3 regions of the Staphylococcus durrellii genome follow, and region 1 is predicted to be linked to each of the others. Evidence: riboswitches for the same ligand, from Rfam matches in the RefSeq annotation. Region 1 holds a riboswitch; each other region holds the start of a gene.
What was found. Region 1 has a riboswitch for thiamine pyrophosphate ahead of ISP02_RS01450 (thiamine phosphate synthase). Riboswitches for the same ligand answer to the same signal wherever they lie in the genome.

Region 1 (2,277 bases):
CTTCTTTTTGTTCTAAAAGTCTTACATCCGGATTAACGTTTGCTAAAAAGTTATATTGTGCTATCACTTTGTTATTGTCTTTGGGTTCGTATGCTAACTTGATTAATCCTGTTTCTTTATATTCGATATCACTTCCAACTTCCGATAGCAGTTGTTCACTTAATTGTTTGAAATATTGCTGGGATTCCAAAGCCAAACGATACGTAGGACTATCGTTAGAAAACTCATTTTGTGCGCCTAACATGCCACCTGCCTTATAAGAAGCGTGCATGCCGTCGACATCTCTATCAATGATGCCTATTTTCAACTTATTATGTTTTAAATTACGTGCGACAGACATGCCCATGACGCCAGAACCGATAATGAGTACATCAAACATAATTTGACCACTCCTCTATAATTTTTCGTAAAGTTTGATTATCACTGTCATAAAATAATGAAATACCAGCAATTCCTGCAAAACCTGTCGGCAATTGTGGTAACGTGCGAATATTCACCCCACCTAGAGCAATAACTTTAATTTTTTTGTTCAGTACTTGCGTAATTTCGCTTTGCGACCTTGGTTCCTGATTAGGTTTGGATGATGTAGGAAAAACATGTCCAAACAATACATAATCACAACGCTGTTGTTGCGCATAAATTACACTTTCTTCACTGTGTGTAGACATACTAACTATCGCTTGAGGATGTTGAGTTTTAAAATTTTTTAGGGCACTATGATATTCACTGAAATGAATAGATGTCATAGCGCAAGCAATAAATACGTCTACATTGCTATGCACAGTCAATTTGTCTTTACTAATACCATGTTCAATAGCTTTTGTTATCCAATCAATGAGCTGAGACGTTGTCATAGGTGTACGTATAATCAGGCGGTCATAATAGCCCATAATAGATTGATAGTGCAAAATATCTTGCAAATTTAACAATTTATACGGTGTAATTGCTATAAACATTGGTGTTCACCTCTATATATAATAAAAAAACGTTATTTTTCTGGTTAGAAAAATAACGTTTATACTCAATTATAAAAATCGTCTAAGTAACGCCACTTTCCTACGCCAGTATGAACTGGATCAGGTTCCGGGAATTTCGAAATAATAATCTCAATCTCAGCCTTCTAAAAAGGCACTTCCAGTGGTTTATATTAAATTTTAATTTATTGTAAAATCAATTGATCGGTAATGTTAATGTAACTTATGTCTTTAGAAATTGCAAACCAGTACTACATATTAGTTAAGTTTACTTTTCTTAGTAAGCTCAAGTAATTTTTTTGTGATAGGTTGTGTTTGATTATAAACATCTTTGTATATTTCAAAGTAATTTTGATAAGCTACATGACATTCTTTATTTGGCTCAAAAATTTTATCTTTATGGATAAATTGTTCAACACATGATGCGATATCATCATACCATTCCAAACCCGTAGCAGCTATCATAGCTGCACCCATAGATGGTCCTTCTTCATGTTTTAGTTTATATACTTTTGCATTAAACACATCTGCTTGCAATTGTAACCAAAAATCACTTTTCGCACCGCCACCAATGGCAACAACTTCGTTTATATGCTTACCTTGAGAGCGCAAATATTCTATGGACTCGTATAACGAGTAAGTAATTCCTTCGACAACAGCACGAGCCATATCACCAAATGTATGCATACCACTTAATCCAATAAAGCTACCGCGAATATTAGCATCTCCATGTGGAGTACGTTCACCCGTTAGATAAGGTGCAAAAATCAATCCTCGGGCACCTATTTTAGATTGTTCGGCACATGACATAATTTCATCAAATGAGTAGTTTTGCGCACAATGACGTTTAAACCAATTCAGACTATAACCAGCTGAAAGTGTTACACCCATAGCATAAGATAAATTATTTACAGCGTGTTTAAACATATGAATATTATTACCATATACAGCCTCTTGCTTTGCTTCACAGGACAATATTACACCTGATGTCCCAATGCTACATAACGATTGATTAGGTTGAATGACTCCTGCCCCAATAGCACCGCAAGCATTATCACCACCACCTGCAAATACGGCAACTCTGTTTTTAATGCCTAGGTTTTCAGCAATCGACTGTTTCAAATACCCTACATGCGTATCTGAGGTAACCAGTGGTGGATAAATATTTGTAATACCAAATTGTCGGCCAACATCTTCTGACCATTGATTTGTCGACGGGTCTAATAACAATGTACTCGACGCATCGGACAATTCCATATTGATTGTATCCGTTAATTTGAAGCGCACGTAGTCTTTAGGCAAC
Region 2 (2,277 bases), 450 kb from region 1:
ATCATCTAAGCCCTCCTTTTTCATATAAGCAAAGTGATTCACTGGACCCCGTCCTTCACCAATTTCAGGTGTATATTGTATGCTCATAGAAATAAATTTCTTCGCTTTTTGTACTGCATCATATATTGTTTTCCCTTTTGCTAATTCAGCAGTAATAACAGCTGAAAATGTGCAACCTGTCCCATGTGTATGAGGCGTATCAAAACGTGGTTCTGTAAATTTGTAAACTTCATCTTTTATAAATAAATAATCTGTAGAATTTTGTTCATCATCATTAGCATGACCACCTTTAATAACAACGCCTTTACTACCTATTTCATTTATAAAAATATGTCCAGCTTTGTATACATCAGTTTCATTTTTAATTGTTAATCCTGTAATTTCTTCTGCCTCAGGAATATTAGGCGTAGCTACAGTAGCAAGTGGTAATAAAATAGATTTCAAATTGTTTTTACCTTCGTCATCCATTAGTGAATCACCACTTTTAGCAAGCATTACTGGGTCAATTACATATGGAATTTCTGGGTGTTTGGATATATATGATTGTATTAATTCCATCATCGCTTTAGACGCAATCATACCTGTTTTTAAAGCTTGAGGTAATTCGTCATCATATACACTATCTAACTGTTCTTCCAACCATTGTGGAGTCAAATTGTGAATATGTTGAACGCCTTTTGTATTTTGCGCCACGATACTCGTTATAGCTGCCATGCCATATACACCACAGGCATGAAATGATTTTAAGTCTGCCATAACACCAGCGCCTCCCGTTGGGTCGGTTCCTGCAATCGTTAACGCTATCTTAGGTTTTTTCATATTTATTTACCTCCAAAATCCCATGATTCTTGAATATATGCCATATTAAAAAAGTTTTGTTCATGAACAGTACTTTGTAAATAACTTTCTTTAATACTATCTCGTTCTTGTTGTGATACATTTTCTGTTAATTTATCTAATAATTTATCAAAAACATTTACGAGTTCTTCCATTTCTGTACTATAAAATTCAAACCATTTTGCTAATATGCAATTTTTGTTTAAACTTTCATCTTTTAAAGCTTGGCGTGCGATATACTGATATACATAAGGGCAAGGTGCCATTGCTGCTATTGTGTGTGCAGCATTTTCTTTAACAAATGCATTATAATACATATGTTTAATGTAATGATCACCACTTGGTGGCCATACTTTCTCTTGCACTATTTCTTCATAATCTTCTCCAATATAATTAGCTATTATCTCGTGGGCTTCAACTTCACCATCTACAATAAATTGTATTTGTTCTACTAAAAATTTTACATCTTCCATAGTATTTACTTTAGGTATAAGTAATGCATAGATGTTTGCAAATTCTTTAAGATACGATGCGTCAGCTCTTAAGTAAAATCTTGCTGCTTCGGCTGATAAATCTCCAGCTAGCATGTGTTGAATGAAATTATCATTATATATATTTGCTAAAATGGGTTTAGCTGCTGTTCTTAACTCTTGTGAAAATGTCATTGCTAAAGTTCCTCCTAATAAAAAAAACTACATTCCTCGTAAGAATGTAGTCCTAACTAGGCGAAATTAAAAATTAAGCACATGTAGACTACTTTCCTACGTTGGTATTAACCAAATCAGGTCCTAAGGGTCTGATTTACATCATCTCAGCCAATGGCTCCCCTAGTAGTTTTATTATAATGTTTTCTTACTAAAGATAACAAATAGCCTTGAAATTTGCAAAAAATCAAGAAAAAAGCGCTACCTTTAATTAGGCAACGCTTAATATTATTAAATCATATTTTTTAATTTATAGGTAAATTATGCAGTTACCCATTGTGAAGCACCTTCAGTATTGTATAATTTCATTGCAGCTTTATCTTGTACTGATTCAGGTGCAGATGAAGCTGGTTGACCTTGATATTGAGAAGGTGCTACTGAGTCCCATGTAGTTTGTAAGAATTGATATTTACCTGATGCACCAGTTGATGCATTTGTTGCATGAATGTCGCCACCAGATTCACGTTGAGCGATTTGTTTTAAGTGACTGTTAACATTTACTGAAGAACCGCTGTCATCACTTGAACTTGAATCGTTTGAGCTTGAAGTAGATTCTTGTTGTGGCTGTTGAGTTTGCTCATTTTGAGGTGCTTGTTGTTGTTTAGGTTGTTCTTGTTGTTGAGTTTGAGCGCTTTGTTGTGATTGTTCTTGTTGTTGAGCTTGTCCACTTTGTTGTGGTTGCTCTTGTTGTTGAGCTTCTCCACCTTGTTGTGGTTGCTCTTGTTGTTGAGCTTCT
Region 3 (2,277 bases), 1.4 Mb from region 1:
ATTCCTCATAAACTTTAGGCATACAAAATTGCGTATCAGGGTCTTGGAAAATAACACCACTATTAAAGTCTCTATCTAATTTGTCATATTTCAATGGTAGTTCTATTAAATCAGGTACAATACCACTCAACACATTTAATAAAGTGCTTTTCCCAGAACCTGAAGGGCCTAGTAATAGAACTTTTTCTTTATCTTTAATAGTTAGGTCTAATCCAGAAAAAATTTTTTTATTAGCGTTTGGGTATTTGAGGCGTAAGTTTTTTGCTACTAACACATGCAACGCTCCTTATAAATTATCATAATCTTCTTTAGATGATGGTCTAAATAATCTGGTTACACCCGTCTGATCGAGTGCTTTAACAATATAATATGAAAGTAAACCAGCGACTAATATGCCACCTAACAATCTAAAGAAGATATATAGTGTTAAATTCCAACTCGTTAGTGAAGCTAGATATCCATAGGCGAAGTCAATCGGGAATGTTGAAATAGCTGTTAATAAACCAGCTAAGATAGCGACAATCGCTTTTCTAGATTTATATTTAAAAATCGCAAATATAATTTCACAAGCTAACCCTTGTACAAAAGCGTAAATCATCGTAGCGATATCGAAGCGGCCCATAATTATTGTTTCTCCAGCACCTGCAGCAAATTCAGCTAATAAGGCAATACCTGCTTTAGGTATAATTAGATAGGCTACAATTGCTGCCATGAACCAGGCACCATAAGTGATTTCTTCAATGTGTAGTCCAGAAACTTGAAATGCTTTGTAGACAAAATTCCAGATATTATAAATAATTGCAAAAACGATAGCAATTAAAATTGTGACTAAAATTTCTGATAGTTTTAAACCTTTTGACATATAACATTCCTCCATAAAAAAACGCACAACCTCCCTAGAAGTTGTGCGTGATTATAGGCATATTCATACAAAAAATTAATAAATTAATTATTATAATTGTACACTTTCCTACGCTAGTCTCATCTAGATCAGGTTCAAAGGGTTTGAGGGTTACCTCATCTCAGTTATAAACACCCCTAGTGCGAATATTAAGTTTTAATTCATCCTTAATGTATGCTTTTAAACACTATTTGTCAAGGTTATAAATAGAAAACCGACTTATTTTCTAACTATTCGTATAAATCTTGGATATTTTTCATAGTTTCTTCGTGATTATCTGTACTATCTTCATTTTTACTTTTCAGTTCGTTTTCGGCATTTTTTGCTTGTTCAGCTACGTCTTTGTGTAAATCTTCATTAGTCATAAGTAACCACTCCTTATTTTAAGGTTTCGCTATATAAAGTTGTTATACAGATGTATTTACCTCCTCCACAAGATTTAAAACAAATAAATTATAATGCTATTGCAAGGAATCGTAAAAATAAGGTATTCTTAAGTAATTGAAGTTTGTTTAAATTGAAGCTAACTGTGGAAAGTTTAATGTGTGTATGTTGTATATCATACTATAGACTTATTTATCGGTTTTAATAAAGACAAGAATCATAAGTTCGTATATAATAACTTTGAGGTGAATGGTATGTCGTTTTTGAAAAAACACGCCGAAATATTATATAGCTATGTAATTGGTATAGTATCAATCTTAATTAGTGTCATTATATTACTTAATTTATCGCTAATTGATAAACTTAATGGCAAGGCTAAGATAGAATTACATATTCATAATGTTTGGGACTTTATTAATGCATTTTTTGGTGAAATTATCAGAGTTACGAGTAATTATATAGGTAGTTTCCCAATTATAAGTGCAATTTTGATTATTTTATTTGGAGCATTAGTAATTTGTTTAGGTTCTACATTATATCGTACGACTAAATATGATTATGATATTTCAATATTCTTTTTAGTAGTAGGTATTTTATATTTCTTAATTACAATTATTTTAATGACTCAAATTTATAGCTTTTTTGCTGTTTTATTTATAGTGCCATTCGCAATTCATATAGGATATATCGTCTACAAAGATGAATTGAATCCTAATCACCGTAAGTACCACTATCTTTGGATTATTTTTAGTTATGGCATTGTATATCTATTGACGCAAATTGTACTATATAGTCGTATAGACAGCGATCAAATTTTACCAATAGATATTTTAAGTATTAATACATTCTTTTTAATAATGTGGATATTAGGTCAAATGGCTATATGGAACTTCTTATTCTTAAGAAGATCTCTTCCATTAACTAAACAAGAGTTAGGTGAGGAAGAACCAGAACTTTCACGTATGAGTAAAGACTCTATGTCTAATCAAACG

Region 2: it holds a riboswitch for thiamine pyrophosphate, as region 1 does, so the genes downstream of both, tenA (thiaminase II) here and ISP02_RS01450 (thiamine phosphate synthase) in region 1, are expected to answer to the same signal.
Region 3: it holds a riboswitch for thiamine pyrophosphate, as region 1 does, so the genes downstream of both, ISP02_RS08235 (ECF transporter S component) here and ISP02_RS01450 (thiamine phosphate synthase) in region 1, are expected to answer to the same signal.

The regions. Positions count from the first base shown of each region.
Region 1 covers NZ_JADIIO010000001.1:346,409-348,685, reverse strand. The annotation lists gene thiO (glycine oxidase ThiO) at 1-379, opposite strand, end outside; gene ISP02_RS01450 (thiamine phosphate synthase) at 372-956, opposite strand; TPP riboswitch at 1,037-1,146, opposite strand; gene xylB (xylulokinase) at 1,233-2,277, opposite strand, start outside.
Region 2 covers NZ_JADIIO010000001.1:795,351-797,627, reverse strand. The annotation lists gene thiD (bifunctional hydroxymethylpyrimidine kinase/phosphomethylpyrimidine kinase) at 1-819, opposite strand, end outside; gene thiM (hydroxyethylthiazole kinase) at 1-2, opposite strand, end outside; gene tenA (thiaminase II) at 822-1,502, opposite strand; TPP riboswitch at 1,579-1,676, opposite strand; gene ISP02_RS03725 (transglycosylase family protein) at 1,803-2,277, opposite strand, start outside.
Region 3 covers NZ_JADIIO010000001.1:1,712,477-1,714,753, reverse strand. The annotation lists gene ISP02_RS08240 (ABC transporter ATP-binding protein) at 1-274, opposite strand, end outside; gene ISP02_RS08235 (ECF transporter S component) at 287-862, opposite strand; TPP riboswitch at 951-1,050, opposite strand; gene graF (glycopeptide resistance-associated protein GraF) at 1,132-1,266, opposite strand; gene auxA (lipoteichoic acid stability factor AuxA) at 1,540-2,277, shown strand, end outside.